3 regions of the Pseudomonas sp. C321 genome follow, and region 1 is predicted to be linked to each of the others. Evidence: predicted binding sites of a transcription regulator. Region 1 holds the regulator's gene; each other region holds the start of a gene.
The links. The regulator FliA, encoded in region 1, starts transcription of late flagellar genes. The targets are predictions, from matches to a motif close to CTAAAGTTTNNNNNNNNNNNGCCGNTAA.
Positions count from the first base shown of each region.

Region 2: ACZRJ6_RS03170 (flagellar protein MotY) is a predicted target of FliA. The motif match lies at 7,775-7,802, and genes of this name have one in related genera.
Region 3: ACZRJ6_RS01810 (methyl-accepting chemotaxis protein) is a predicted target of FliA. The motif match lies at 4,151-4,178, and genes of this name have one in related genera.

Region 1 is NZ_JBUZRB010000007.1:242,146-252,277, reverse strand. It holds gene flhA (flagellar biosynthesis protein FlhA) at 1-1,326, shown strand, start outside; gene flhF (flagellar biosynthesis protein FlhF) at 1,338-2,654, shown strand; gene fleN (flagellar synthesis regulator FleN) at 2,779-3,612, shown strand; gene fliA (RNA polymerase sigma factor FliA) at 3,609-4,349, shown strand; gene ACZRJ6_RS21235 (chemotaxis response regulator CheY) at 4,517-4,891, shown strand; gene ACZRJ6_RS21230 (protein phosphatase CheZ) at 4,910-5,698, shown strand; gene ACZRJ6_RS21225 (chemotaxis protein CheA) at 5,711-7,900, shown strand; gene ACZRJ6_RS21220 (protein-glutamate methylesterase/protein-glutamine glutaminase) at 7,950-9,068, shown strand; gene ACZRJ6_RS21215 (flagellar motor protein) at 9,068-9,808, shown strand; gene motD (flagellar motor protein MotD) at 9,824-10,132, shown strand, end outside.
Region 2 is NZ_JBUZRB010000001.1:658,388-668,519, forward strand. It holds gene rsxB (electron transport complex subunit RsxB) at 1-1,066, shown strand, start outside; gene ACZRJ6_RS03135 (RnfABCDGE type electron transport complex subunit D) at 1,053-2,039, shown strand; gene ACZRJ6_RS03140 (RnfABCDGE type electron transport complex subunit G) at 2,036-2,647, shown strand; gene ACZRJ6_RS03145 (Rnf-Nqr domain containing protein) at 2,640-3,146, shown strand; gene nth (endonuclease III) at 3,172-3,810, shown strand; gene ACZRJ6_RS03155 (PA3496 family putative envelope integrity protein) at 3,918-4,100, shown strand; gene ACZRJ6_RS03160 (response regulator) at 4,178-4,810, opposite strand; gene ACZRJ6_RS03165 (argininosuccinate synthase) at 5,457-6,674, opposite strand; gene ACZRJ6_RS03170 (flagellar protein MotY) at 6,803-7,711, opposite strand; gene pyrC (dihydroorotase) at 7,868-8,914, shown strand; gene rnt (ribonuclease T) at 8,911-9,582, shown strand; gene ACZRJ6_RS03185 (peroxiredoxin) at 9,649-10,132, opposite strand, start outside.
Region 3 is NZ_JBUZRB010000001.1:387,741-397,872, reverse strand. It holds gene ACZRJ6_RS01830 (LysR family transcriptional regulator) at 1-500, opposite strand, end outside; gene ACZRJ6_RS01825 (multidrug/biocide efflux PACE transporter) at 590-1,027, shown strand; gene ACZRJ6_RS01820 (inorganic phosphate transporter) at 1,149-2,765, opposite strand; gene ACZRJ6_RS01815 (transporter) at 2,972-3,994, opposite strand; gene ACZRJ6_RS01810 (methyl-accepting chemotaxis protein) at 4,274-5,902, shown strand; gene ACZRJ6_RS01805 (PepSY domain-containing protein) at 6,043-6,348, opposite strand; partial or broken gene ACZRJ6_RS01800 (sterol desaturase family protein) at 6,516-6,737, shown strand; gene ACZRJ6_RS01795 (glycerophosphodiester phosphodiesterase) at 6,839-7,966, opposite strand; gene ACZRJ6_RS01790 (DUF2025 family protein) at 8,213-8,536, shown strand; gene ACZRJ6_RS01785 (antibiotic biosynthesis monooxygenase family protein) at 8,533-8,853, opposite strand; gene ACZRJ6_RS01780 (CTP synthase C-terminal region-related (seleno)protein) at 8,850-9,545, opposite strand; gene ACZRJ6_RS01775 (LysR family transcriptional regulator) at 9,626-10,132, shown strand, end outside.

The DNA of each region.
Region 1 (10,132 bases):
ACCCGTGCTTCGGGCTCCGAAGACATGGGCAAGCAGATCAATCGGCAGATGTTCTCCTCGCCCAAGGCTCTGGCGGTGGCGGCCGGCATCATGGCGGTGATGGGTATTGTGCCTGGCATGCCCCATGTGTCCTTTCTTTCCATGGCAGCCCTCGCGGGGGGCGCGGCCTACCTGTTCTGGAAAAAGCAGAGCGGGGTCAAGGTCCAGGCGCTGCAAGAAGTTGCACGTCAGCAGGAATTGCTGCCATCGCCGTCCCGTGCCCAGGAAACCAAGGAGCTGGGTTGGGACGACGTGACGCCTATCGACATGATTGGCCTGGAAGTGGGCTACCGCCTGATTCCCCTGGTGGACCGTAACCAGGGCGGGCAATTGCTGGCGCGGATCAAGGGCGTGCGCAAGAAGCTGTCCCAGGACCTGGGCTTTCTGATGCCCACGGTGCACATTCGTGACAACCTCGACCTGGCCCCCAGCGCCTACCGCCTGACCTTGATGGGCGTGACCCTGGCAGAAGCCGAAATCTACCCGGACCGGGAGTTGGCGATCAACCCCGGCCAGGTCTTCGGTACCCTCAGCGGCATAACCGCCAAAGATCCGGCTTTTGGCCTGGAGGCCGTGTGGATCGAAGCCAGTCAGCGCAACCAGGCGCAGTCCCTGGGCTACACCGTGGTGGATGCCAGCACGGTGGTCGCCACCCACCTTAACCAGATTCTCTACAAGCACTCCCACGAGCTGATTGGCCACGAAGAAGTCCAGCAACTCATGCAGTTACTGGCCAAAGCCTCGCCGAAACTGGCTGAAGAGCTGGTGCCGGGAATACTGTCGCTGTCGCAACTGCTCAAGGTGCTGCAAGCGCTGTTGGCCGAACAGGTGCCCGTTCGGGACATTCGCAGCATTGCCGAAGCCGTCGCCAACAATGCCGCCAAGAGTCAAGATACTGCCGCACTGGTTGCCGCGGTGCGCGTCGGATTGTCCCGCGCCATCGTCCAAAGCATTGTAGGGCTTGACTCCGAGCTACCTGTGATCACCTTGGAACCAAGGTTGGAACAAATATTGCTCAATAGTATTCAGAAGGCAGGGCAAGGCCAGGAAGAGGGCGTTCTGCTGGAGCCAAGCATGGCTGAAAAGCTGCAGCGTTCGTTGATCGACGCCGCACAGCGCCAGGAAATGCAGGGCCAGCCGGTGATTCTGCTGGTGGCAGGCCCCGTTCGGGCGATGTTGTCGCGGTTTGGACGCCTGGCAGTACCGAATTTGCACGTTTTGGCTTATCAGGAAATTCCTGACAATAAGCAAGTGACTATCGTCGCGACAGTAGGCCCCAACGGCTGAGGTAGTGGGTTATGCAAGTGAAGCGTTTTTTCGCCGCCGATATGCGTCAGGCCATGAAACTGGTTCGTGATGAGCTGGGCGCCGACGCCGCGATTATCGGTAACCGTCGCATTGCCGGCGGTGTCGAGCTGACGGCTGCCCTGGATTACCAACCCTCGGCGCTGGCGCCGCGCGTACCGAACATGGAACTGGAAGACGAGCTGCGCAAGACTGCCTCGCGCATTGTCTCGGCCCAGGCCGAATTGAGCATGCGCGGCGACAGCGACGCCACCACCAATCGCCAGTTGTTCGCCGGCCTGCCGCTGACTGCCTCCGAGCCGCTGGTGGAGCCGACCTTTGTCGAGCCACCACGTCCTGCGGCGCCCGCACAGGCCGCCCCGGTCGATCAGCGTGTGTTCGACTCGATGCGTTTTGAACTCAACGGCCTGCGTGAGCTGCTGGAAGTGCAGCTTGGCTCGTTGGCGTGGAACCAATTGCAGGGCAGCAAACCGCAACAGGCCAACCTCTGGCGCCGCCTGCAACGCATCGGCCTGTCCGGCCCGTTGTCCCGCGATCTGTTGGCGCTGACCACCGAAATTGAAGAGCCTCGCCAGGCTTGGCGCATGTTGCTGGCCCATCTGGCGCGGATGATTGCTACCCCGGAAATCGAACCCCTGGAAGAGGGTGGCGTGATTGCCATGGTCGGCCCTGCCGGCATGGGCAAGACCACCACCCTGGCCAAGCTGGCAGCCCGATACGTGCTCAAGTACGGCGCGCAGAACATCGCGCTGGTGAGCATGGACAGCTACCGCATTGGCGCCCAGGAACAGCTCAAGACCCTGGGCCGCATCCTCAACGTGCCGGTGACCCATGTCGATCCAGGCCAGTCGCTGGCCAACGCCCTCGATCCGCTGCTGCGCAAACGTGTGGTGTTGATCGACACCGCTGGCCTGCAAGCCAGCGATCCGGCCCTGCGCATGCAGCTGGAAAGCCTGGCTGGGCGCGGGATCAAGTCAAAAAATTATCTGGTGCTTGCAACAACCAGCCAAAAACAGGTTCTCACCGCTGCGTATCACAGTTACAAGCGTTGTGGGCTGGCGGGCTGCATCCTGACTAAACTCGACGAAACGGCGAGTCTGGGCGAGGTGCTGAGTTTGGCAATTAGTCATGAATTACCGGTCGCCTACCTGACCGACGGGCCGCGGATTCCGGATGATTTACATCTGCCGCGCCGTCATCAGTTGGTCAGCCGTGCTGTCAGCGTGCAAATGCAGGAAGAACCCAGTGAGGAAGCGATGGCTGACATGTTCGCGGATCTCTACCACAGTCCGGCCAAACGGGTCGGCTGAGGGCAACATGGCCTTCAATTTTAAAACGACAGTGCAAAAAAGTACCTACATCGATGGTCTGCCAGTAGTTCGCGCGACCACCTCATGTAGCCTGCGTCTAAGCAAGACAAGGTAAAGAAATAAAATGGGCAGCATGCATCCCGTACAGGTGATCGCGGTGACCGGCGGCAAAGGTGGCGTCGGGAAAACTAACGTGTCAGTGAATTTGTCCCTGGCCCTGGCAGAGCTTGGCCGCCGCGTCATGCTGCTGGATGCCGACCTGGGACTGGCGAACGTTGACGTTCTGCTGGGACTGACGCCCAAACATACATTGGCCGATGTCATCGAAGGCCGCTGTGAGCTGCGCGACGTGCTGTTGCAGGGCCCCGGCGGGGTTCGCATCGTGCCGGCTGCCTCTGGCACCCAGAGTATGGTGCATCTGAGCCCGGCGCAGCATGCGGGCCTGATTCAGGCCTTCAGCGATATTGGCGACAACCTCGACGTGCTGGTGATCGACACCGCCGCCGGGATTGGTGAGTCCGTGGTCAGCTTTGTGCGCGCAGCGCAAGAAGTGTTGCTGGTGGTCTGCGACGAGCCCACCTCGATCACCGACGCCTACGCCCTGATCAAACTGCTTAACCGCGACTACGGCATGAACCGCTTTCGCGTGCTGGCCAATATGGCCCAAAGCCCGCAGGAAGGACGCAACCTGTTCGCCAAGTTGACCAAGGTCACGGATCGCTTCCTCGATGTCGCCTTACAATATGTTGGCGCAGTTCCCTATGACGAGTGTGTGCGCAAGGCTGTGCAAAAGCAGCGTGCAGTCTATGAAGCATTCCCTCGTTCGAAGTGCGCACTGGCGTTCAAGGCTATTGCTCAGAAGGTCGATACTTGGCCGTTGCCCGCCAATCCCCGGGGGCATCTGGAGTTTTTCGTCGAGCGATTGGTGCATCAGACGAGCGCAGGACCGGTGTTATGACAGCCAGCGGCTATAACCTTTACAAAAGTTCGGCTCGTGATAGCCAAGGCGAATTGATTGAGCGCTATGCGCCCTTGGTCAAGCGCATTGCCTACCACTTGCTGGCACGCTTGCCCGCCAGCGTCCAGGTCGAAGACCTGATCCAGGCAGGCATGATCGGCTTGCTCGAAGTGTCGACCAAATATGACGCGAGCAAGGGTGCGAGTTTCGAGACGTATGCGGGTATCCGTATCCGTGGCGCGATGCTCGACGAAGTGCGTAAAGGTGATTGGGCGCCGCGTTCGGTCCACCGCAATACCCGCATGGTAAGTGACGCAATTCGCTCAATTGAAGCAAAAACCGGTCGTGACGCTAAAGATCACGAAGTTGCGGCCGAACTCCAATTGAGTCTCGACGATTACTACGGGATTTTGAACGATACCTTGGGCAGTCGCTTGTTCAGTTTCGACGACCTGTTGCAGGACGGCGAACATGAAGGGCTGCATGAGGACGGCGCGAGTGCTCATCTTGAACCGTCGCGCGATCTGGAAGATGAACGCTTCCAGGGCGCACTGGCGGACGCGATTGCCAATTTGCCGGAGCGTGAGCGACTAGTGTTGGCGCTGTACTACGACGAAGAGCTGAACCTCAAGGAAATCGGTGAGGTCCTGGGGGTCAGCGAATCGCGGGTCAGCCAGTTACACAGCCAGTGCGCGGCCCGCTTGCGGGGGCGTTTGGGAGAGTGGCGAGCGCGCTGACAGGCAGTGTGGGGACACTGCGAACGACACCGTCCATGCTCTTGGTGTGGGCGGGTTAGCCCATGGTGTACCCCAGCAGTCCTTTTTGTGTAACGCCTGTTGATTGAAATGGCGCGCCAGGTGCTGGACGCGTTTAAGACTGCTTGGAGGTCGAATTGGACAAGAACATGAAAATCCTCATCGTTGATGACTTCTCAACGATGCGGCGGATCATAAAAAACCTGTTGCGTGACCTTGGGTTCACTAACACGGTCGAGGCGGATGACGGCATTACAGCGATTCCGATCCTCAACAGCGGGAGCATCGACTTTCTGGTAACCGACTGGAACATGCCGGGCATGACCGGTATCGATTTGCTGCGTCATGTGCGCGCTGATGAAAAACTGCGCAGCCTTCCCGTGCTGATGGTGACCGCCGAAGCCAAGCGTGAACAGATCATCGAAGCCGCCCAGGCCGGGGTCAACGGCTACGTGGTCAAGCCATTCACCGCATTGGCCTTGAAAGAGAAGATCGAAAAAATCTTCGAACGCATCAACCATTGATGTCGCCACGGGGGAGCTATGGAGCATAACGAATCATCGCAGGCCGATTTCGAATCGACCCTGAAAAAACATGCTCACCAGTTGGTCGAAAGCCTTGAAAAAGGCCGGTTCGGCGATGCGGTGCAGTTGATCCATGAGCTTAACCAGACCCGTGATCGCGGCCTGTATCAGGAAGTGGGCAAACTCACCCGTGAGTTGCACAGTGCAATCGTCAATTTTCAGATTGACCCGCACATGCCCCAGGCCGAAGAAATCTCGCAAATCACCGATGCCACCGAACGCCTGTCCTATGTGGTCAGGCTGACTGAGGCGGCGGCGAACCGCACCATGGATCTGGTGGAAAACGCCACGCCTCTGGTCAACGGCATGTCCAATGAAGCCAAGGCGCTGGGCACCGACTGGGGCCGTTTCATGCGCCGGGAAGTGGGCGCCGAAGAATTTCGTGAGCTGGCGCGTCGGGTCGAAGGGTTTCTGTCGCGCAGTGAGCAGGAAAACCGCACGGTTTCCAGCAACCTCAACGACATTCTGCTGGCCCAGGATTACCAGGACCTCACCGGCCAGGTGATCAAACGAGTGACCCAACTGGTCACTGAAGTGGAAAGCAATTTGCTCAAACTGGTGCTTATGGCCGGGCAGGTGGATCGTTTTGCCGGTATTGAACATGACCGCGAAGCGATCCTCTCGGAAAAAGATCCACAAAAACACCTCGCCAAGGGTGAAGGTCCGCAGATTCATGCCGATAAACGTGAAGACGTTATGTCAGGGCAAGATGACGTAGACGATTTGCTGTCCAGTCTTGGATTTTAGGAGCACACGTACATGAGCTTCGGCGCCGATGAAGAAATCCTTCAGGATTTTCTTGTAGAGGCCGGCGAAATTTTGGAGCAACTGTCCGAGCAACTGGTTGAGCTGGAAAGCCGACCGGATGATGCGAACCTGCTCAATGCAATTTTTCGCGGTTTTCACACTGTAAAAGGGGGCGCCGGCTTCCTCCAGCTCCATGAGCTGGTGGAGTGCTGTCACATCGCCGAGAACGTGTTCGACATCCTGCGCAAGGGTGAGCGGCACGTCGACTCGGAATTGATGGACGTGATTCTGGAAGCATTGGACGCGGTCAACGGCATGTTCAGTGAAGTGCGCGAACGTGCACCGATCACTGCCGCCACCCCGCAACTGCTGGCCGCTCTGGCGCGCCTGGCAGAACCGGCTGCCAATGCACCTGCACCTGCACCGGTGGCTGAACCTGTGGCCGAGCCTGAGGGTGATGTCACTGACAGCGAATTTGAACAACTGCTGGACTCGCTCAATGCCGTCAAGGCCCAGGCTGAGGCTCCGGTAGCCGCGACACCAACAATGGTGCCGACTACCGAAGACATTACCGACGACGAGTTCGAGTCGTTGCTCGACCAGTTGCATGGCAAGGGCCAGTTTGCCCCCGACGCCGTGGCGGCGACGCCCGCTCCAGTGAAAGCGGCTGCACCTGCCAGCAATGAAATCACCGACGACGAATTCGAAGCATTGCTGGATCAGTTGCATGGCAAGGGCTCGTTTGCCGCTGAAGCGCTGCCGGCAGTCGCTGCGGCTGCTGCGCCAGCCGCACCCGCTGCCGATGGCCTGATCTCTGATCACGAGTTCGAATCCCTGCTCGATGACCTGCATGGCAAGGGCAAGTTCTCCGACGTCGCACCTGCCGCTGCTGCCACGGCCACGGCCGCTGTTGCCACACCGGCTCCGGTTGCCGCCAAGGCCGCTGCGCCAGTGGCTGCGAAACCTGTGCCTGCCCCGGCCCCAGCGCGAGCACCTGCTGCCCCCACCCCGGACAAGCAACCCGTCAGTGAAGCCGAAACCACCGTACGGGTTGATACCGCACGGCTGGACGACATCATGAACATGGTCGGCGAGCTGGTGCTGGTGCGTAACCGTCTGGTGCGCCTGGGGCTTAACAGCGGCGATGAAGCCATGCAAAAGGCTGTATCGAACCTCGACGTGGTCACCGCTGACCTGCAAACCGCCGTCATGAAGACCCGGATGCAGCCGATCAAGAAAGTCTTCGGCCGCTTCCCGCGCCTGGTTCGCGACTTGGCTCGGCAGTTGAAGAAAGAGATCAACCTGGAACTGGTGGGCGAAGAAACCGACCTCGACAAAAACCTTGTCGAGGCCCTGGCCGACCCGCTGGTCCACTTGGTGCGCAACGCAGTTGACCACGGCATCGAAACCCCGGAAGAACGTGAAGCAACGGGCAAGACCCGTGGCGGCAAGGTGATTCTGGCGGCGGAACAGGAAGGCGACCATATCCTGCTGTCCATCTCTGATGACGGCAAAGGCATGGACCCGAACATTCTGCGGGGCATCGCGGTCAAGCGCGGCGTGATGGACAAGGACGCCGCCGACCGCCTGACGGACACCGAGTGCTACAACCTGATTTTCGCACCGGGTTTCTCGACCAAGACCGAGATTTCCGACGTGTCCGGCCGTGGCGTGGGCATGGACGTGGTGAAAACCAAGATCAGCCAGCTCAATGGCTCGATCAATATCTACTCGACCAAGGGCCAGGGCTCGAAGATCGTCATCAAGGTGCCGTTGACCCTGGCGATCATGCCTACCCTGATGGTGATGCTGGGCAACCAGGCCTTCGCTTTCCCGCTGGTCAACGTCAACGAAATCTTCCACCTCGACCTGTCGCGCACCAACGTGGTGGACGGCCAGGAAGTGGTGATCGTGCGCGACAAGGCGTTGCCACTGTTCTACCTCAAGCGCTGGCTGGTGGCCTCGGCCAAACATGAAGAGCAGCGCGAAGGCCATGTGGTGATTCTCTCCGTGGGCACCCAGCGTATCGGCTTTGTCGTCGATCAACTGGTAGGCCAGGAAGAAGTGGTCATCAAGCCTTTGGGCAAAATGCTGCAGGGAACCCCGGGCATGTCGGGTGCGACCATTACCGGTGACGGTCGGATCGCACTGATTCTCGATGTTCCGAGCATGCTCAAGCGTTACGCCGCACGGCGTATTTGATTCTGGCTGGGCGGGGCGGTTGTCCCTCGCCCCGCCTAACGGAGTGGTTATGGTAGTCAAGGTTCTGGTGGTGGATGATTCGGGTTTCTTCCGCCGCCGCGTCTCGGAAATTCTTTCAGCGGATTCCAATATCCAGGTGGTCGGAACGGCCACCAACGGCAAAGAGGCGATCGATCAGGCTCTGGCGTTGAAGCCGGACGTGATCACCATGGACTACGAGATGCCGATGATGGATGGCATCACCGCTGTGCGGCACATCATGCAGCGCTGCCCGACCCCGGTGTTGATGTTCTCCTCGCTGACCCACGAAGGCGCGCGAGTGACCCTCGATGCGCTGGACGCTGGCGCCGTGGACTTCCTGCCGAAGAATTTCGAAGACATCTCGCGTAACCCCGAGAAGGTCAAGCAGATGCTCTGCGAGAAGGTGCACAGCATCTCGCGCAGTAATCGCAGCAGTTTCAGGGCTGCGGCGCCTGCCCCGGTGGCAGCACCTCCCGTGGCGCCGAGCACGTTCGGTCGCGCGGCACCTGCACCGGTTGCGCGCGCTGCTGTGGCGCCGGCTCGTGCAGCGGCACCCAGCCCCCATTCGCCGGCCCCCAAGCGCAAGGCTTATAAGTTGGTTGCCATCGGTACGTCCACCGGCGGTCCGGTAGCCCTGCAACGGGTGTTGACTCAACTGCCGGCGAACTTCCCGGCACCTATCGTGCTGATCCAGCACATGCCTGCCGCGTTCACCAAGGCTTTCGCTGAGCGTCTGGACAAGCTGTGCCGCATCAGCGTCAAGGAAGCCGAGGATGGCGACATCCTGCGCCCTGGCCTGGCCCTGCTGGCCCCAGGCGGCAAGCAAATGATGATCGACGGCCGTGGCGCGATCAAAATCCTGCCCGGTGACGAGCGCCTGAACTACAAGCCCTGCGTGGATATTACCTTCGGTTCCGCCGCCAAGTCCTACGGCGACAAAGTTCTGGCGGTGGTGCTCACCGGCATGGGCGCCGACGGTCGCGAAGGTGCGCGCCTGCTCAAACAGGGCGGCAGTGCGATCTGGGCCCAGGATGAAGCCAGCTGCGTGATCTATGGCATGCCCATGGCCATCGTCAAGGCTGACCTGGCAGACGCCGTCTACAGCCTGGACGACATCGGCAAGCACCTGGTGGAGGCCTGTCTCTGATGGATGTGTTGAGCCTGTTGGGCATCATCCTCGCATTTGTCGCCATCATCGGCGGCAACTACCTGGAAGGCGGCCATCTCGGCGCCCTGGCCAACGGCCCGGCGGCGTTGATCGTGATAGGCGGTACCGTGGGGGCGGCGTTGTTGCAGTCGCCCCTGAGTTCGTTCAAGCGCGCCATGCAGATCCTGATATGGATTATTTTTCCGCCGCGTGTGGATTTGCCAGGCGGCATCGACCGGGTGGTCAACTGGAGCCTCACGGCGCGCAAGGAAGGCCTGCTGGGCCTTGAGGGCGTGGCAGATGCCGAGCCCGACAACTACGCGCGCAAAGGCCTGCAATTGCTGGTGGATGGCGCCGAGCCGGAAGCCATTCGCAGCATCCTGGAAGTGGACTTCTGCACCCAGGAAAGCCGCGACATCAATGCTGCCAAAGTCTTTGAAAGTATGGGCGGCTACGCGCCGACCATTGGCATCATCGGTGCGGTCATGGGCCTGATCCATGTGATGGGCAACCTGGGCGACCCTTCGCAACTGGGCAGCGGTATCGCCGTGGCGTTTGTCGCCACCATCTATGGCGTGGCCAGTGCCAACCTGCTGCTGTTGCCGGTGGCCAGCAAGCTCAAGTCTATCGCCATGCGCCAGTCCCGTTATCGCGAGATGCTGCTCGAAGGCATCCTGTCGATTGCCGAGGGCGAGAACCCGCGCTCCATCGAATTGAAGCTCCAGGGCTTCATGGATTGATGGGAGGTATGTGTTGTGAGTCGTCGTCGCCGCGAGCCTGAAGAACACGTCAACCATGAACGCTGGCTGGTGTCCTACGCCGACTTCATCACCTTGCTGTTCGCTTTTTTCGTGGTGATGTACTCCATCTCGTCGATCAACGAAGGCAAGTACAAAGTTATCTCCGAAGCGCTGGTGGGCGTGTTCAACGACTCGGACCGCGCCCTCAAGCCCATCCCCATTGGTGACGAACGCCCGAAGACCGTGACCCCGGCCAAGCCCCTGGTCAAGGATAGCGATGAAACCGACGCCGGCGTCAGTGGCGGCAGCGATCCGCTCAAAAGC
Region 2 (10,132 bases), on a different contig from region 1:
CGCCGGGCTGGCACAGTTGTTAAACGTGGCTGTGCTGGAACTGGACAGTTCCCGAGGCCAAGCGCCGGCGCAGATCGCCTTTATCCGCGAAGCGGAGTGCATCGGCTGCACCAAGTGCATCCAGGCCTGCCCGATAGATGCCATCGTCGGCGCCGCCAAGCTGATGCATACGGTGATCATCGACGAGTGCACCGGCTGCGACCTGTGTGTCGCGCCCTGCCCGGTTGACTGTATCGAAATGCAGCCGCTGCACCTGGCCACGGTACTGCCGGTTGTCGGCGATCTGGCGACCACCGCCGAGGAGCGCCAGGCCCGCAGCACCAAGCGCGACCACGCCCGGCGCCGCTTCGAACAGCGCAATGCACGCCTGCAGCGCGAAGAAGAGCACAAGCTTGCTGAACGCCTGGCTCGTACCAAACGCCCTGCACCTGTGGATGAAGTGAGCAACAACCCTGTCCAGGCGGCCATTGAGCGGGTTCGCGCACAAAAAGCCGCGGCGATGGACGCGGCGGTGAAAAAGGCCAAGATCAACCTGGCCATGAGTCGGGCCCAGCTCAACAAGTCCCTGAAAGCCTTTGGTCATCCGCCGACATTTGAGCAGCAGTCGCAACTGATCATCCTGCAGCAGCAATTCGAAGTCGCCGAACAGGAATTGTCCTCGCTCGAAGTCAGTATCCCAGTCGTTGCGGCACCAGCAACGCATAAGGACCCAGACCTCAAACGCGCCAAAATCCAGCTGGCAATGCGCCGCTCGGAACTGAAAAAGGCCCAGGACAGCCACGTCGACGCCCAGCAGCTGGCCGCATTGAGTGCCGCGCTGACGGCCGCCGAACAAGCCTTGCACCACGCAGAGGAAGGCAGCGACCAGCCACGACCCGATTTGCAACGGATCGAAAAGCGCCCCATCGACAGCCAGCTTCGCCAGTTGAAAACCGCCCTGGCCTATGCCCGTGCGGACCTGAGCAAACTGGAGCGCCAACCCGCCACCCGCGAAACCGAGCTGGCAGTCGCCCGGCAACACCTCGACGAAGCCCAACGGCTGGTGGACGCCCATGTCAGCACTTGAAACCGTCGACGACCGCCAGCAACAAGCGATGAAACGCGTGCTGCTAGCAACGGTGCCCGGTTTGCTGGTGCTGTTCTGGCTGTACGGCTGGGGGGTGTTGATCAATCTACTGCTGGCCTGCATTTGTGCGTTGACGGTAGAAGCCTGTGTCCATCGCCTGCGCGGTCGCCGCCTCGGCATTCCCGTCAGCGATCTCAGCGGCTTGGTGAGCGCAACCTTGCTGGCCCTGGCGCTACCGCCTTATTGTCCGTGGTGGCTATGTGTAGCGGCTGTGAGCAGTGCATTACTGTTGGGCAAACACGTGTATGGCGCCAGCCAGAACCCTTTCAATCCAGCCATGGTCGGTTATGCGTTGATGCTGGTGGCCTTTCCTCAACCGATGACCCACTGGCCAGCCTCCCACGGCCTGGACCTGCTGGCCGGCCTGCAACAGGTGTTTGGTATGCAGGGGAATGCCCCCGATGCCTGGGCCCAGGCGACGGCGCTGGATGCCCTGCGCATCAATAAAAGCCTGACCATCGACGAACTGTTCGCCAGCAACCCGGCCTTCGGCCATATCGCCGGCAAAGGCAGTGAATGGGTGAACCTGGCATTTCTCATTGGGGGGCTTTTTCTGCTGCAGCGAAGGGTGTTCAGTTGGCACGCGCCAGTGGGAATGCTCGCCAGCCTGTTCGTGATCAGCCTGCTGTTCTGGAACGGCTCCGGGTCCGACTCCCATGGTTCGCCGCTGTTTCATCTGTTCTCTGGCGCAACCATGCTCGGGGCATTTTTTATCGTCACCGAGCCGGTATCGGGCGCCAAAAGCCCGCGATCGCGTTTACTGTTTGGTGCCGGGGTGGGGTTGCTGACGTATCTGATTCGTACGTGGGGCGGTTACCCTGATGGTGTGGCGTTTGCCGTGCTGCTGATGAATCTGGCGGTGCCAGCGCTGGAACGCCTGGCGACACCCAAACCGCAATCGGTGGACGTATGAAGTCCGCCAGAGGACTCATGATCGTGCTGTCGGTCGCCGTGACGGGGGCAGCCCTGACCCTGGCCGTGCAGCAACTGACCTCCGGTCGCATCGCCTCGCAGCAACGCGAGCTGCAAAGCCGAGTCTTTCTGGACGCCTTGCCCATCGCAAGCTACGACAACCAGCCACTGGAGCATCCGCTGGCAGTGAAGCCATTGGCACTGAACAACAGCCAACTGCTCAATGGATACCTCGCCACCTTGTCAGGGCAACCCAGCGCCGTGTTGCTGCGCTCTCAAACCACCGGCTACGGCGGTAGCATCGAACTGTTGATCGCCATCGCCAGCAACGGGAAACTGCTGGGCGTGAAAGTCCTGAAACAGTCGGAAACCCCAAGCCTGGGTGGGCATATCACTGAGGCCGGGAATCCCTGGCTCTCGGCGTTCCAGGGACTTTCGCGCAGCAACCCGCAGGATTCGTCCTGGGCCTTGAAGAAAGACAACGGGCAATTCGATCAAATGGCCGGCGCAACCATTACCTCCCGCGCAGTGATCAACGCGGTCCACGATGCCTTGCGTTACTTTGATGAACATCGTCAGCACCTGCTGGAGGTACCTGCCCGTGACTAAATCTGGCGGTCTGGCCGGCTCATTGATGCTTGCGCCGCTGATAGGTGTCAGCGACACACTGCCCAAGGCTCTGAGCTTCTGGGTGCTGGCGGTGTTGATTGTGACAATGTACGGCTTGAGCAGGGGGTTGGTGCGAAACCGCCTGAATGGCCGACTGCAACTAATCGCCAGTTTATTGCTGGCTGCGACCTGGGCCAGTTGCGTGCAGTTGGCCTTGCAGGCCTTTGCATTGAGCCTGTCTCGGGACCTGGGCATTTACCTGGCACTGATCAGCGTTCAGTGCGTGCTGCTTGAGTCCACCGGCTTTTTCCAGACCGACCAGGTCAAGGCGCGCCTTCAACTGTTCGGCATATTTGGCCTGCTGCTGGCAGCCCTGGGCCTATTACGCCCTTTATTGGGTGGCAGCTCCTTCGCCACACTCGCACCGGGAGGGTTTATCCTGCTCGGATTGCTGCTCGCCGGGTGGCAGGCCTGGGCCCAACACTCAAAACCACATTGACCGTTTGCAAGGAACCGCTCGCCCCATGAATGCCGCAAAACGCCTGGAAATTTTTCGTCGATTTCACGAAGACAATCCAGAACCGAAAACCGAACTGGCCTACTCCTCGCCGTTCGAGTTGCTGATTGCCGTGATTTTGTCGGCGCAGTCAACGGATGTCGGCGTCAATAAGGCCACCGCCAAATTATTTCCAGTGGCTAACACCCCGGCAGCAATCTACGCCCTTGGTGTTGAAGGATTGTCCGAGTACATCAAGACCATCGGTCTGTACAACAGCAAGGCGAAAAACGTCATAGAGACCTGCCGCATGCTGGTGGAGCTTCACGCCAGTGAAGTGCCGCAAACCCGCGAAGCCCTCGAAGCCCTGCCAGGAGTGGGACGCAAGACCGCCAACGTTGTGCTCAACACGGCGTTTCGCCAGCTGACTATGGCGGTGGACACCCATATCTTCCGCGTCAGCAACCGCACCGGGTTGGCACCCGGAAAGAATGTGGTGGAGGTAGAGAAACAGCTGATGAGGTTTATACCCAAGCCTTACTTGCTCGATTCCCACCACTGGCTGATTCTCCATGGGCGCTATGTCTGCCAAGCCCGCAAGCCCCGCTGCGGCAGCTGCCGTATCGAAGATCTGTGCGAATACAAGGAAAAGACTTCCGACGATTGAGTAACTATTGCTTTTATTGATCAGTCGATTGAAAAAATCTTTTTTACCCGGTCGACGTTTATCGTTATAAGGAGCGCCAACGGCAGTCTTAGCCTGGAGTTAACCTTATGAGCACTGGCAAGGAACAACTGGATGCAGAAGACGACTTTGTTGCCGCGGAATCTGATGAGGCAACGGAGGCGCCGGTAGAGGTGGCCAAGACCAATCTGAGCAAACGCCGCACCATCGATAACCTATTGGAAGAGCGACGCTTGCGAAAGCAACTGGCTGATTACGACTTCGATCTCTGATTACGACAGGTCATGAGCAGAAGCCTCCCTTGCGGAGGCTTTTTTCTGCCCATTTCAGGCCCGAGGCTTTGCTTCTGCTAGACCAGACCGTTGCGTTGAGCCAACTCGATCAGGTCAACCAGGGACCGCGCATTGAGCTTCATTAACAAGCGCGTTTTGTAGGTACTCACGGTTTTGTTACTCAGGAACACTCCATCGGCGATCTCCTTGTTGGTCTTGCCCCGGGCCAGTTGCTGCAGCACCATCATTTCCCGCCCGGAAAGACGCTCGACCATCTGCGCCTCACTGGCGTTACCCAACGTGGATCGCACGGAGTTGAGTGCCTGGTTGGGGAAATAGCTGTAGCCAGACAGCACGGCCTTGATAGCGCTCAAGAGCTCGGTCAGATCCTGCTGTTTACACACGTAACCCGCAGCGCCTGCCTGCATGCAACGCATGGAGAAGTGTCCTGGGGCCTGAGATGTCAGCACCAGCACCTTGAAGGGCTGAGTTTGTTTAGTGGAGGACAATCTGCAAATAACTTCCAGACCATCAAGTTTGGGAATACCAATATCAAGTATGACGATGTCAGGCATATGTTCGCGGGCAAGTTGTAAAGCATCGACACCGTTGTCGGTCTCGGCGACGACCTCGTAACCATGACGTTCCATTAGCATACGTACAGCAAGACGAATGACGGGATGATCATCCACGATCAGCACTTTATTCATGGGCAAGTCCAATTTCGCTGTTCGAGTTATTTAGAGCCAGCACAATAGCCTAGTCGTTTCGTCCTTGGCATAGCTCGCCCCCCCAAGCAACAGCAATCAGAGACCCACCCCACAAGGAGATAGGATTTAGCCTACAAAAAAACGTCAGCAAGGGTGTATCGCATGTTACTTGACCTTTCAGAATATTCCGCAGGCAAACATATTTTGAGTGAAACACTCCTACACAAAGGGGCTCAGCGTAAATATACCGCACACGAGCCCCAGGCAATGCCCCTTGCTTGCCTTTAACCTTACGCTGCTGACGCGCAGAGTATTAACGTTGTAAACGCTCTCAAGAGAAGTTAGCCGTTAATACTCCTGTAAATCTGACGTGTAAGCCAATACCACACACCGATTAATCCTTCCGACACCACAAGGAAGATATCTAAACTTCAACGCCTCAACATCCCCTACAGCAAGCCAGGCAAATTAAACGTAGCGACACATAAACAGAGTTGCCAAACCAGCGTTTAAAAAATTAAACCGATGCGACGCGCTGGCTCCCCTCCCTCAATAAAACACTATAAAAAAAGTTCGGGCTCCCCATAATTTCCAGTAAAAAAAAGGCCCCTTAAACAAGGGGCCTTTTCACAACAGCTCAGATATTTCAGAACAACTTACGGCCCTTGTTGGCCGCAATGCGCATGCGCAGTGCATTGAGCTTGATGAAGCCGGCCGCGTCCGCCTGGTTGTAGGCACCGCCATCTTCTTCAAAAGTAGCGATGTTGGCATCGAACAGCGACTCGTCCGACTTGCGCCCGGTGACGATGACGTTGCCCTTGTACAGTTTCAGGCGCACAACACCGCTCACGTGGGCCTGGGAAGCGTCGATCATCTGTTGCAGCATCAGACGCTCAGGGCTCCACCAGTAGCCGGTGTAGATCAGGCTGGCGTACTTGGGCATCAACTCGTCTTTGAGGTGAGCGACTTCACGGTCCAGGGTGATGGACTCAATGGCGCGGTGAGCACGCAGCATGATGGTGCCGCCCGGGGTTTCGTAGCAACCACGGGACTTCATGCCCACGTAACGGTTCTCGACGATGTCCAGACGGCCAATACCGTGCTCGCCACCGATACGGTTCAAGGTCGCCAATACGGTGGCCGGGGTCATTTCGACGCCGTCCAGCGCGACGATGTCGCCGTTGCGGTAGGTCAGCTCCAGGTACTGTGCAGTGTCAGGCGCGTTCTCCGGGGAGACGGTCCATTTCCACATGTCTTCTTCGTGCTCGGTCCAGGTGTCTTCCAGCACGCCGCCTTCATAGGAGATGTGCAGCAAGTTGGCGTCCATCGAGTACGGGGACTTCTTCTTGCCGTGGCGCTCGATCGGAATGTTGTGCTTTTCAGCGTAATCCATCAGCTTTTCACGAGACAGCAGGTCCCATTCGCGCCAAGGGGCAATCACTTTCACACCAGGCTTCAACGCATAGGCGCCCAGTTCGAAACGCACCTGGTCGTTGCCCTTGCCGGTGGCGCCATGGGAAATGGCATCAGCACCGGTTTCGTTGGCGATTTCGATCAGGCGCTTGGCAATCAGCGGACGTGCAATGGAGGTACCCAGCAGGTACTCGCCTTCGTAGACGGTGTTGGCGCGAAACATCGGGAAGACGAAATCGCGGACGAACTCTTCGCGCAGGTCGTCAATGTAGATCTCTTTCACGCCCATGGCTTGCGCCTTGGCACGTGCAGGTTCGACCTCTTCGCCCTGACCCAGGTCAGCGGTGAAGGTCACCACTTCACAGTTATAAGTATCCTGCAGCCACTTGAGGATCACCGAAGTGTCCAGGCCGCCGGAATACGCGAGAACGACCTTGTTTACGTCGGCCATGCCATCACTCCACGGGTTTTACGGAAAGGCGTCGATTCTACCGATCAAAACCGTGAATTTACAGGGGCGCGACAGCAAATGAAGATAAAGCGACAGATTCTGTCGGGCGGGCGACGAATAGCCGCACCTCAGGAGGTGGAGGCGGCGCTACTCGGGGCCTTCGCCTGGGGCGTAGGCTTCTCGGGGGCCGGCACCCGCTCCAGATGAATATTGACACGGCGATTCTTCGCCCGGTTGCCTGGATTGGTGTTCGGTGCCAGCGGGTAACGTTCGCCGTGAAAACGCAAGACAATCTGCGATTCAGGGATGCCGTTGGCCTTGAGAAAGTCCATCACCGCCAGGCCGCGACGCCTTGAAAGGTCACGATTGGCCAGGCGATTGCCGCTGTTGTCCGAGTGGCCGTCCAACTCGATATGATTGACGGTCGGATCGGCCTTGATGAATTCCAGCATCACCAACAGCTTGGCCTTGGCAGCGGCGTCCAGGTCGATGCCACCACCGGGAAAACCTACCTCGGCCTGTTTAACCTGCTCGAAATTCATCGGCAGCAATTTCGCGGTACACAACTGATAGTCGCTGTAGGCCTTGTTGAACTTCGCCGGCAATAGACGTATTTCGGAGTAACCCCCATCGCGGCCGTAGTGGCGCACCGTCGGGCTGCGGCCATCGAGCAAGCCATTGAATAAACGCCCGGCCTGGGCCTGGGAGCTGTTGAACAGCACATCACCGCTACCGGCACGCACTGCTCCCAGATTGATATCACCGCGCCCCGGCTGCCACGGCGCTGCTGCCGCCAATAGTGTCGCGGAACCTGCACCCAGAGAGCCGTTATAGGCTTTCAGGCGAAATGTTGCCTGCTCGCCCGCACGGCGCACGAACTCGCCAGAACCAAAATCGCTGATCGGCTGGCTCAAGCGACACTCGAATTTGTCGCCTTCTACCTTCCACTCAATATTCTCCAGACGGGTCTGGAACGTGAGGGCCATCGCGGGCAAGCTGGCGAACACACTGAGCAGGGCTAGATAATGCTGGCGCACGGGAGGCTCCATTGGTTTCTACAACACATCAAGGCGTCATACATCGTTAAGGCATACCCAGGGATATCGGTCGCATCCTGCAAAACTTGATAGCGAGTGCCTGCAAGAGTCTTTTCCGGTAGCATTCCCACCAGATTGACCCGCCTGGAATCCCCAATGTCCGACCGCCTGACCCTGCTGCGTCCCGACGACTGGCATATTCATCTTCGCGATGGTGCAGCGTTGCCCCAAACCGTGGCCGATGTAGCGCGCACGTTTGGCCGCGCCATCATCATGCCTAACCTGGTACCTCCGGTGCGTAACGCCGCGGAAGCCGACGCCTATCGCCAGCGCATTCTCGCTGCACGACCGGCCGGTAGCCGCTTCGAACCGTTGATGGTGCTGTACCTGACCGACCGTACCCAGCCCGAAGAAATTCGCGAGGCCAAGGCCAGCGGCTTTGTCCACGCCGCCAAGCTGTACCCGGCCGGCGCAACCACCAACTCAGATTCTGGCGTGACCAGCATAGATAAGATCCTGCCGGCTATCGAAGCCATGGCAGAGGTCGGCATGCCGTTGCTGATCCACGGCGAAGTCACCCGTGGCGATGTCGACGTATTCGATCGCGAGAAGATCTTTATCGACGAGCATATGCGTCGCGTGGTCGAGCTGTTCCCGACCCTTAAAGTCGTGTTCGAACACATCACCACTGCTGATGCCGTGCAGTTCGTCACCGAGGCCTCGGCCAACGTCGGCGCGACCATCACTGCGCATCACTTGCTGTACAACCGCAACCACATGCTGGTGGGCGGGATTCGGCCGCACTTCTACTGCCTGCCGATCCTCAAGCGAAACACCCATCAGGTCGCACTGCTCGATGCCGCCACCAGTGGCAGCGAGAAGTTCTTCCTCGGCACAGATTCCGCGCCCCACGCCCAGCACGCCAAGGAAGCTGCGTGTGGTTGTGCCGGCTGCTACACCGCCTATGCCGCAATCGAGCTGTACGCCGAGGCGTTCGAGCAACGCAACGCCCTGGACAAGCTTGAAGGTTTCGCCAGCCTCAATGGCCCGCGCTTCTACGGGCTGCCGGCGAATACCGACCGCATTACCCTGGTTCGTGAAGACTGGACCGCCCCAACCAGCCTGCCATTTGGCGAGCTGACCGTAATCCCGCTGCGCGCCGGTGAAACACTGCGCTGGCGCCTGCTGGAGGAACACCCGTGAGTGAAGACCATTTCGACGACGACCAGGAACACGGTGGTGGCGGTTCCCGTCACCCGATGGCCGAGCGTTTCCGTGGCTACCTGCCAGTGGTCATTGATGTAGAAACCGGCGGCTTCAACTGCGCCACCGACGCCTTGCTGGAAATTGCTGCCGTCACCATCGGCATGGATGAACAGGGTTTCGTGTTTCCGGAACACACCCACTTCTTTCGCGTCGAACCGTTCGAAGGCGCCAACATCGAGGCGGCCGCCCTGGAGTTCACTGGGATCAAGCTCGATCATCCACTGCGCATGGCCGTCAGCGAAGAAACCGCGCTGACCGACATTTTTCGCGGTGTGCGCAAGGCCTTGAAGGCCAATGGCTGCAAACGCGCCATCCTCGTAGGCCACAACAGCAGCTTCGACTTGGGCTTCCTCAACGCCGCCGTGACGCGCCTGGACATGAAACGCAACCCGTTTCATCCGTTCTCCAGTTTCGACACCGCGACGTTGGCAGGTCTGGCCTATGGCCAAACCGTGCTGGCAAAAGCCTGCCAGGCCGCCGGTATCGACTTCGACGGCCGTGAAGCCCACTCGGCCCGCTACGACACCGAGAAGACCGCCGACCTGTTCTGCGGCATCGTCAACCGCTGGAAACAGATGGGTGGCTGGGAAGACTTCAACGACTGAGGTTAAATCCTGCGCATAAAAAAACCGGCCTTCTCAGGCCGGTTTTTTTTGCCGCTAACGTGGCGATTACAGCTTGCTAGCGTTCTCGGTCAGGTAAGCCGCAACGCCTTCTGGCGAAGCGTTCATGCCCTTGTCGCCTTTTTTCCAGTTGGCAGGGCAGACTTCACCGTGCTCTTCGTGAAATTGCAGCGCGTCAACTAGGCGGATCAGCTCTTCCATGTTACGGCCTAGCGGCAGGTCGTTGATGATCTGCGAGCGGACAACGCCCTTGTCGTCGATCAGGAACGCACCACGGAACGCTACGCCGCCTTCGGACTCAACGTCGTAGGCCTTGGCGATGTCGTGCTTCATGTCGGCAGCCATGGTGTATTTGACTTTGCCGATGCCGCCATCATTGATGGCAGTGTTACGCCAGGCGTTGTGGGTGAAATGGGAGTCGATGGAAACGGCTACCACTTCAACATTACGCGCCTTGAAATCGTCCATGCGGTGATCCAGAGCGATCAGCTCCGATGGGCAGACGAAGGTGAAGTCCAGCGGGTAGAAGAAC
Region 3 (10,132 bases), on a different contig from region 1:
TCCGTGCGTTCTTCCACCGGGGAACTGGTCAGATCCGGCGGATAAACCTTCTGCTGTTCGATAAAGGCAATCTGCGCCCGGCCGCTTTGCACCAGATCGATCAGGTCATCGCATTCGGCGATCAGCCATTCCAGCTCCAGGTCGGGGTAACGTTCTGCAAAAGCGATGATGGCGGTTTCAAAACGCTGCGACTGGTAAGTATCGGACATGGCGATACTGAGCCTGGGTTCCAGCCCCTGGGACAGCTGACTGGCCGCCAGTTCCAGGCGGCTGCTGGCCTCCAGCACCTGTTCGGCCCGTTGCAGCAAGACATGGCCAGCCGGGGTGAGGCTGGGTTTGCGGCTGCTGCGATCAAACAGCATCACGTTCAGGTCAATTTCCAGGCTCGCCACCGCCGCGCTGACGGTGGACTGGCTCTTGCCAAGCTTGCGCGCCGCCGCTGAAAACGAACCTTGGGTCGCCGCCTGGACAAACGCCTGCAACACTTCATGAGAGGCCACGCTCTATCGCCTTGATCGATGGTTATTGGTTATGAAGTATCGGTCTGAGGGGTAATTATGGCAACCGTTGTCACTCATGGAGCCGGGTCATGAACCCTACCAAGTCAATTACTGAACGCGTTTTCCAGGCCATCGGTTTCGAGATCCTGGCCTTGTCGATCTGCACACCGCTGCTGGCATGGATCATGGATAAACCGGCCCTGGAAATGGGCATGGTGACCCTGGCGATCAGCCTGATGGCGCTGAGTTGGAACATCGTTTTCAACAGCCTGTTCGACCGTCTCAAGGTGCGCCTGCAACTGGCCAGCGGCGGTTGGACCCGTGTGCTGCACGCCTTGCTGTTTGAAGGCGGCCTGGTGATTGGCTGTGTCCCGTTGATTGCCTGGTGGCTGAATATCAGCCTGTTGCAGGCGTTCATCCTCGACATCGGCGTGCTGCTGTTCTTCCTGCCGTACACCTACGTATACCACTGGGGGTATGACGTGCTGCGCGAGAAACTGATGCAACGTCGGGCGCTCACTGTGTAAGACAGCACTGACGTTTGCACCGCTGGTATTACAGGAACATCACGCCCGAAGCTTCGATCCGCTGACGGGTGATCCAGTTGCTGCCGTCAGCGAGCAATTAGGGCAAGCCCCTCGCCACAACTCAGAACAATTGGGTGAATAACCAGTACAAACTCCCCGACAACACAATCGCCGCCGGCAAGGTCAGCACCCAGGCCATCAGCAGGTTGCGGATGGTCTTCATCTGCAAGCCGCCGCCGTTGGCGACCATGGTCCCGGCCACGCCCGAGGACAGCACGTGGGTGGTGGACACCGGCAAGCCAAACATGTCCGCCGCGCCAATGGTCAGCATCGCTACCATCTCCGCCGAAGCGCCCTGGGCGTACGTCATGTGGGTTTTGCCGATCTTCTCGCCCACCGTTACCACGATGCGCTTCCAACCGACCATGGTCCCAAGCCCGAGGGCAATGGCCACGGAAATTTTCACCCACAGCGGAATAAAACGGGTGGCGTTGTCGATCTGTTGCTTGAACAGTTGCAGCTTGCCTTGGGTGTCGGCGTCGAAATTACCGACCTTGCCCTTATCTATCAGGCGAATGGTTTCGCTGGTCAGGTACATGTCATTGCGCACGTTGCCCATGGCCTCGGCGGGCACCTTGGCCAACGAGCCATAGCCTTTCACTTCTTCACCAATATGCCCGGCCAGGGCGGCGAGGGCGGGGATCAATTCTGGCGTTGCTTCCTTGGTGCGTACGTAGGCCGACAGGGTCGGACGCGGGTCGGCTGGGGCCGGTTGCGGTGCGCTTTTCACCAAGGCTTGCTGGGTGACTTGGGCTACTGCGGCAAATTGCAGCGACTGATCGGCCGGCATGGTGCGGTTCAGCGCGTAGGCCATCGGCAACGTACCCACCAGGATCAGCATGATCAGGCCCATGCCTTTCTGTCCGTCGTTGGAGCCGTGGGCGAAAGAGACGCCGGTGCAGGTGGCGATCAGCATGCCGCGAATCCACCACGGCGGCGGGGTGTTGCCCTTGGGTGCCTTGTACAACGAGCGGTTTTTCACAAACGCGCGCAGTGCCAGCAATAGCAGTGCCGCGAAGACGAAGCCGATCAGCGGTGACAGCAGCAACGCATAGCCGATTTTGAATGCCTGGCTCCAATCCACGCCGCTGGTGCCGTCACGTCCGTGCATCAGGGCATTGGCCACGCCGACGCCGATAATCGAACCGATCAGGGTATGGGACGAAGACGCCGGCAGGCCCAGCCACCAGGTGCCGAGGTTCCACAGGATCGCCGCGATCAGCAGGGCGAAGATCATGGCGAAACCGGCGGATGAACCGACCTGCAAAATCAACTCCACCGGCAGCAAGGCAATGATGGCGAACGCCACTGCGCCACTGGACATCAGCACCCCGAGAAAATTGAAGAATCCCGACCACACGACGGCAAAATGTGGCGGCAACGAGTTGGTGTAGATCACCGTCGCCACGGCGTTGGCAGTGTCATGGAAACCATTGACGAACTCGAAGCCCAGAGCGATCAGCAGCGCCACACCCAGCAGCAGGAATGGCATCCAGGTAGTCACCACCGTGCCCAGTTCGTGCATGTCGCGCATCAGGCTGTAGGCGGTGAACAGCAGGCCCATGGCGAGGACGGTGAAGAAAGTGATCACCGTCAACAGGCTGGGCTTTTGGTCCAACTGGGGTTTTGAATCGGCTGCGTGAGCCCGTGTGGATGCGGTCAGGGAAGGGGTGGCCATGCAGGGGCATCCAGTGAGGAAGGATGCCGCCCATGATCATTGCAGAATATTACAGGGGTACTGCGGTAAGTCAGTCTTTAGAGGATTGAGTGTGCCGCTGGTCCATAAATCAGCCTCTGGCATGACCGGCTGTAGCAATTGTCGAGCCTCGCTGGGGCTCGACGGTTACGAGGAGCATTGCGCCCTTATTTTCAAGGCAGAGGGGCTCAATAATCCTTGCGCTTGCGAAACGCCCAACGACCGGCAATCAAGGTAAACGTTGCCACCAGCGCCACCAGAATCCAGAAGCCCTCGGGGTCCTGGGAAAGCGGTACGCCACCGACGTTCATGCCAAAGAACCCGGCAATGATATTGATCGGCAGCGCCAGTACCGTGACCACGGTCAGGGTGAACAGGGTGCGGTTGCTCTGTTCGTTGAGGTTGGCGGCGATCTCCTCCTGCAACAGTTTGATCCGCTCCCCCAGGGCCATCAGGTCGTTGATGATCAGTGCAAATTCCTCGGTGGATTTGCGCAGCTCCTTCACGTCTTCTTTCTGTAGCCATTGCGGCGGGCGGTTGAGCAAACGCAGCAACGAACCCGGCTCCAGCGCCAGCAGGCGTTGCAGGCGCACCAGTACCCGGCGCATGGCTCCCAGTTCCGAGCGGTTGGTGGACAGGCGTGAGGACAACAGCTGATCCTCGATCTGGTCGACACTGATACTGGTCTTGCGCACGATCTGCGTCAGCACTTCGCCCTGGTCCCGCAGCAAATGCACGAGCAATTCCAGGGGCGATCGAAAGCGTTCGCCGGCCTTGACCGAGGAGCGCAGCTTGTCCACCGAGTGCAGCGGTTGCAGGCGTGCGCTGATCAGCAATCGGCTACGGGCGCAGACCCACAGGGTGGAGATGTCCGAAGACATCATGCTGCTGAAGTTGAACACCACATCGTTGACCACCGCCAGCAAAGCCGAGTCCACATGCTCGATGCGAGTGGAGCGTGAACCTTCGTGCAAGGCCTCGAAAAACTCTTCCGGCAACTCCAGATGCGCCTGCATCCAGCGTTCGCACGCCGCGTGGGCCAGGTTCAGGTGCAGCCAAAGGAATTCGTCGGGATCAGTGGGCTGCTGCAAGGCTTTCAGAGCAGCAGCCGAATCGATCTGCTCGGCTTTTTCACCCGGCCTGAAACGGAAACCGTAAAGCAGGCCAAACAGATCCGAATCCTGATGGCCATGGTCGATGCTGTGGTTCATGGAGGCTCACAGAGGAGGCGCCTGTAGGAGATTTCACAGGTTCGCTTGAGCGCATCATGGCAAGGGTTTTTGACAATTTTGTTACCGTTTAGTCATCCAACTGTCGGAATGTGAAGAGGTACTTTTGAACACCTTTTTAACTACCGACCCAATAGCCTCAAGAAGTGTCTGGAGCGGCCGATTCAAGGCATAAGCACTTATGTGTATCCGCGGTGCTTTCGATGACAGGGATGTTGCGGTGTGGATACACAACTTCCCTTGTTTCGAGGCTTTTCCCCTATGAATTTTTTGCGAAAGTCTTTGAGAGCACAGATCTTGTCGTTACTCGGTGGCAGCCTTCTGGCGATGCTATTGATCGCCTTGACGTGTTTTCATTTTCTCTCCAGCGGTGTGCAGAGTTATCGCAGTTTGCTGGAGGGGCCTCTGCTGACTTCACAACTGATTGATGAGGCGAACCTGCAATTCAAAGTGCAGGTCCAGGAATGGAAAAACGTCCTGCTGCGGGGTAAACAACCCCAGGACATGGAGAAGTACTGGGGCCAGTTCCAGGCTCGGCAACGGGATGTGCAAGGTATTCTGGGTCGCCTGGTGGCGCAGACCAAAAGCGATCAAGCCTTGAGTGGCCGTATTGAAACCTTGCGCCGGGAGCACAGCGTGCTAATGGCTGCTTACCAGAAGGGCCGTGATGCCTACTTGGCTGCCGGGGCGGACTCCGCGGCAGGCGATAACGCGGTCAAGGGCGTGGACCGCATGGTCAGTGAGCAGATGAGCGCGCTGGTCAGCGAGTTGCATGAACAGGGTGCGCAGCAATCGCTGATGATCAGCGCCTATGCCGACCGCACCGTGATGATCGGGCTGGCCGTGATGCTATTGTCAGGAGCGCTGATCGGCTTGTTCAGTTTGTGGCTGATTAACCGAAACCTGATTTTGCCGATCCGTGGGTTGATCGACTATGTGGCGCAACTGAGCCACGGACGTTTTGCCGAGCGTGTGGCCATCAGCCGCCAAGACGAACTGGGGCGCCTTGCCGATGCCGCCAACACCTTGCGTGATTTTCTGGCCGAGACCTTCAGTCGCTTGCAGCGCAGTGCCACGGACCTGGTGAGTGCCAGTGGCGAGTTGAGTTCGATTGCCGGGCTAATGGCCACAGGCACCCAGGAGCAATTCAACCGTACGGACCAGGTGGCCACGGCCATGACCGAAATGTCTGCCACCGCCCAGGAAGTTGCCCGTCATGCCGCCAGTGCTTCGCGGGCCGCTGATGAGGCGGACCATTCGGCCCGTGAGGGCGGTGAAGTGATGAAGGTAACGATTGCCACCATCGGCCAGATGCGTGAAGAGATCCTCAACACCGGCACGATCATTCGTCGTCTGGAAACCGATAGCGTACGCATCGGTAAGGTGCTGGAGGTGATTCGCGCGATTGCCGAACAGACTAACCTGCTGGCACTCAACGCGGCGATTGAGGCTGCACGGGCCGGCGAGGCCGGACGTGGCTTCGCCGTGGTTGCCGATGAAGTACGCAGCCTGGCACAGCGCACGGCAGCGTCGATCATCGAGATCAACCAGATCATCCAGGCAGTGCAAACCGGTGCCATCGACGCGGCCAAGGCCATTATCACTGGGCAGTCATGCAGTGAAGACAGCGTGAAAAAAGTCTCCCAGGCCGGCGCCATGCTCAATCACATCACCCAGGCGGTGGAAGCGATCCGTGATATGAACAGTCAGATCGCTACGGCAGCAGAGGAGCAAACCTCGGTGGCTGAAGACATCTCGCGCAATATCACGCAAATCACCACGGTGGCGACGGCCAATCTGGATAACGTCCAGCGTACAGAGGCGGCCAGCCAGAACCTGAGAGGATTGTCCGGTGAGCTGAACGAGGTGACCGCACGCTTGGGCGCGTGATCAATCACATCAGCAGGTGGGTAAGCTAAAGAATGGCCGGCACAGCACTGATTCGGCCAATGGTGGCAATGTCGGCGGCTTTTTGCCCCATAAAAAACGCCGCGCGACCCGAGGGTGGCGCGGCGTTTTCAGGGTTTAACTCAGGTGTCTTGTTTGTTGGTCAGGACTTCGCCGGTCTTGGCGTCCAGGTCCACGTCCCATTTCACGTTGCTGGTGTCACGCAGCTCGGTCTGATAGATCAGGCGGCCGGCTTTATCTTCCAGTTCGGTGTCGACAATGGTCGCACCAGGGTGTTTAGCCAGGGCTGCGGCGTTGAGCTTCTCGAAATCCATGACGGCGCCGGACTTGAGCAGGCCTGGAATCTGATCAGGGCGGACATCGGCCTGGGCAAGACCTGCGGTCAGGGTCAGGGCGGTAGCGGCGAACAGAGTAGTCAGCTTTTTCATAGTGTGGTTCCTTCTGGGTGAGCTGTTTAAGTAGGATCAGGTTAACCAGCGCAACTTAACTTATCCTTAATTGTGCCGGACGGTTGCGTCGTTTGTGGCTACCGCAGCGCGACTTCATGCTGCTGTCTCAATCATGGGAGACGCAGATGAAACAGTTGATGGCTTGAGTGTATGGGCCTTTATTCTGCGCGGGATTTATCGGATGGGCGCTGTGGTTGGTAGACAACGCTGCAACGGGATGGTTGCCCTTGGTGTTTATCGCTGCGGTGGCGGTGTCTTTTCTGGCGGAGTGGTGGTTGCCGTATGAGCCTCAATGGAATCGCAATCAGGGTGACCGCCGACGCGACATCGTCCACGGTCTGGTCAATGAAAACCTCAACGCCCTTGGCTCGGCATAAGCCATCAGCACATTGCCCTCGCCGAAGGTCAGGCCGTAATCACGCCCCAGCCACAGGTGACCTGACCACTCGTTTTTTTTGGGGCGGGCCACTCAGTAACCATTGTCCTCCAGCAGATTCGACACGCTCGAAGCCGGCGCGCGATTGTAGTACTTGAGCAGTTCGGCGGCGCGGTTGGTGAAGATGCCATCGACACCGGCGTCCATCACTTTCTTGAAGTCCACTGGCTCGTCGACAGTGTAGACGTGCACCAGCAGGCCCTTGTCGTGGGCCATCTGGTTCATCCATGGCTGGACCAGGTCCGAATAGCTTTGGTCACCACTGTTGGTCAGCAGGGCCGACGGGCCGGTGCCGATGGCGCCAAGGCTCTTGGCCTCGTCGATCCATTTTTCGAACTCAGCGTTGTCCTTGGGTTCCTGCTTGGCGTAGTAGGCGGCTTTGGTGGTCTCGCCGGATTCGGCGAAGGTCACTTTGGACTTGGGTTCGATGCTGCCTTCACCCACCCACAGCAGGAGGATTTTTGGCGTGTTAGGCATTTCCTTCTGCAGCTCCTTGAGGCTGTCCCTCTCGAAGGTTTGCAGCACCACGCGGCCCTTGCCTTGGCCGACCCCAATGACCTTCTGGGCTTGGTTGGAACCGATGGAACTCAGCCAACCCTTATCGAACAGCTTGTTTTTCAGGTCGCTCTCGATCCCCGGAAACTGCTTCGGCTCTTTGGTTTCGATGTACAAGCCTGGTTTATGTTGCGGGTTGCTTTCTGCAATTTTGATGATTTCATCGAGGGTAAGGATTTTCAGCCCGACGAACCCTGGCCGTGCGCGATCCGGGTAAGCGGTGTTGAACCAGCTGCCGGCGTCCAGGGTTTTCAGCTCGGCCATGGTGAACTCGTTAGCCGGGCTGTCTTTGCGTTCAGGGAATTTGGTGGCGACGTCGGTGGTGCGTTGCAGGTTGTTGTCGTGCAGGGCGAACAGCACGCCGTCCTTGCTACGTTGCAGGTCCAATTCCAGGTAGTCGGCACCCAGGTCGCGGGCCACTTTATAGGCTGCGGCGGTGGACTCCGGAGCATCAAAGGACGCGCCTCGATGAGCAATGACCGCAGGATGGGGAATGCCTTCCTTGGTCGCCAGTTCAGTCGAGCTGATCGGGCTGTCAGCCTGTGCGTGGCCAAGGCCCAGCATCAGGGCGAGCAGCAGGGCACTCTTGGTAAACGTGACAGGCATATGCGAGGTCCTTTCGTGGAGGTAGCTTCAAGAAGGCTTCCTTTTTAACAATTGAATGCAAAGTGCGCTATCACCAAACCGACATTAACGTGCGCATGGGCCATTTTTCTGCGCTTTTGTGCTGTGCTTTGCAGTACTCTTGGCCCGAGTTTCCCCACTAGAGGGAAACCTGCATTGCCTTCTTTTCTTGCCTCGTGTGTAAACCATCGTTCACTTCCCCTGTGGGACTTTTCAGTGAGGTTTACCATGCGCATCACGTCCGAGCTTATCTGCCAGGCAGCCGACCAACTCAACGGTTTTGTTGGCCTGAACCGCAAGACCGGTCATTACATCGTGCGTTTCAGCGAAGATTCCTTCGGCATGGACGTCGCCGACGACGGCATCATTCCCACCAGTGAGTTTGTCTGGCTGCCTGTTGATGAGCAGACCATGACCCTGTCCCGTGAGCACATTCAGTTGCTGCTGGACCAGAACATCGACGACCGCATCAACATCACCGAACCGCTGCGTGTGTACATGCGCCGGGTGGAAATCGCGCAGATCAGTGCGGTGCGCAGTCTGGTCAGTTAAGCGAACGCATAGGCGCGCTCCACCTTGCATACCCGCGTATGAAACGCCGAGTACCAGGTGGACCGGCCCTGTTCACGCACTTCACGGTGTTCGCCATGCTGCTTCCAGGCGAGGATCGCTGCCTCGCTGCTCCAGTAGGACACGGTAATCCCCAAGCCATCCTCACCTCGGGCCGACTCAACGCCGAGAAAGCCTGGCTGTTCGTGGGCTAGTTCCAGCATGCGCTCGGCCGCTTCGCCGTAGCCTTGATCCACCTCGGTGCGCAGTGAGCTGAAAATCACCGCGTAGTAGGGCGGGGCCGGTGTTTGGGCGATCATGCCGAGGCCCTGAGCAATGCCTTGACCAACGGTGGGACGGTGCCTTTCAAGGCGGCCCGCTCCGGCTGGAACAGCGTCGCGACATAGAACGGATGATCATCGAGTTCCACCACTCGTAAATCGCCAGCAGCGTCATGGCCGGTGGCACGCAGGGCACCGCTCAGTAGGGCGTTAGCGAAGTCGGGATTGACGCCGTAGCGGCAGCGGTAGCCTTCGCTGATGTCTTGGCTGCCATAGGCGTTGGCAGTACGCGAGCCTTCCAGTAGATGGATGCTGTCGGTCGCCTCCACCAGTGTGCAACTCAGTGGCGATAGCACCGCGCGGGGCGAATCCGGCGCTAGTTCACCATGTTCGGCATCGGCCCAGCCCAACACATTGCGGGCGTATTCCAGCACGCCATGTTGAAAACCGCCGCAGGTGCCGAGGAAGGGGCGCTGCTGTTCGCGGGCATAACGGATCGCCAGGAGCGCGCCATCCAAGTCCCGATAGGGGCTGGCGGGGACACACCAGAATCCGTCGAAGTGCTGTAACTGTTCAATGGAGTTGATGGTGTCGGTAGCCAACCAGTCGAAATCCACGGTCAGCCCCAAAGCATCGCCAGCCAGTTGCAGGGCCACGGGGATGGCCTGGTGCGCAGTGACCTGCGGGTCGTAGTCGCCGATCAGTGCCAGGTGCACGGAGGTTTTAGTCATCGGTTGTATTCCTTGGCTTGTTGAGTCCTAGTGGCCACTATAGATTGGCGTTCACGCAATCAATATTGGCGTTATTACACATGCTCAATGCAGCTGCGCACTATCGAATCGACTACCCAGACCTCTCATTGATCCTCGCCCTGGTGCGCGGCGGCACCCTGGCGCGGGCGGCGGCGTTGCTGCGAGTCGATGTGTCCACGGTGTTCCGGTCGGTGCGGCGTCTGGAAGCGGCGCTGGGCCAGGCCTTGTTTGAAAAGAGCCGCGCTGGCTACTTGCCCACCACCTTGGCCACCGCTCTCGCCGAGCAGGCCGAACGCGCTGAGCAGGCTCTGGAAGCCGCGCGTATCGGCGTGGAACAGGGCGGTGAGATGATCAGCGGTACGGTGCGCCTGACCTGCACCGACTCGGTGTTGCAAGGCTTGTTGCTGCCGGCCCTGGCGCAATTCATGCCCCGGTACCCGGCGCTGACCCTGGAGTTGAGCACATCCAATGACTTCGCCAACCTCAGCCGCCGCGACGCTGACATTGCCCTGCGGTTGACCAAGGCCCCACCGGAGCATTTGGTGGGCCGTTGCCTGGGGACGGTC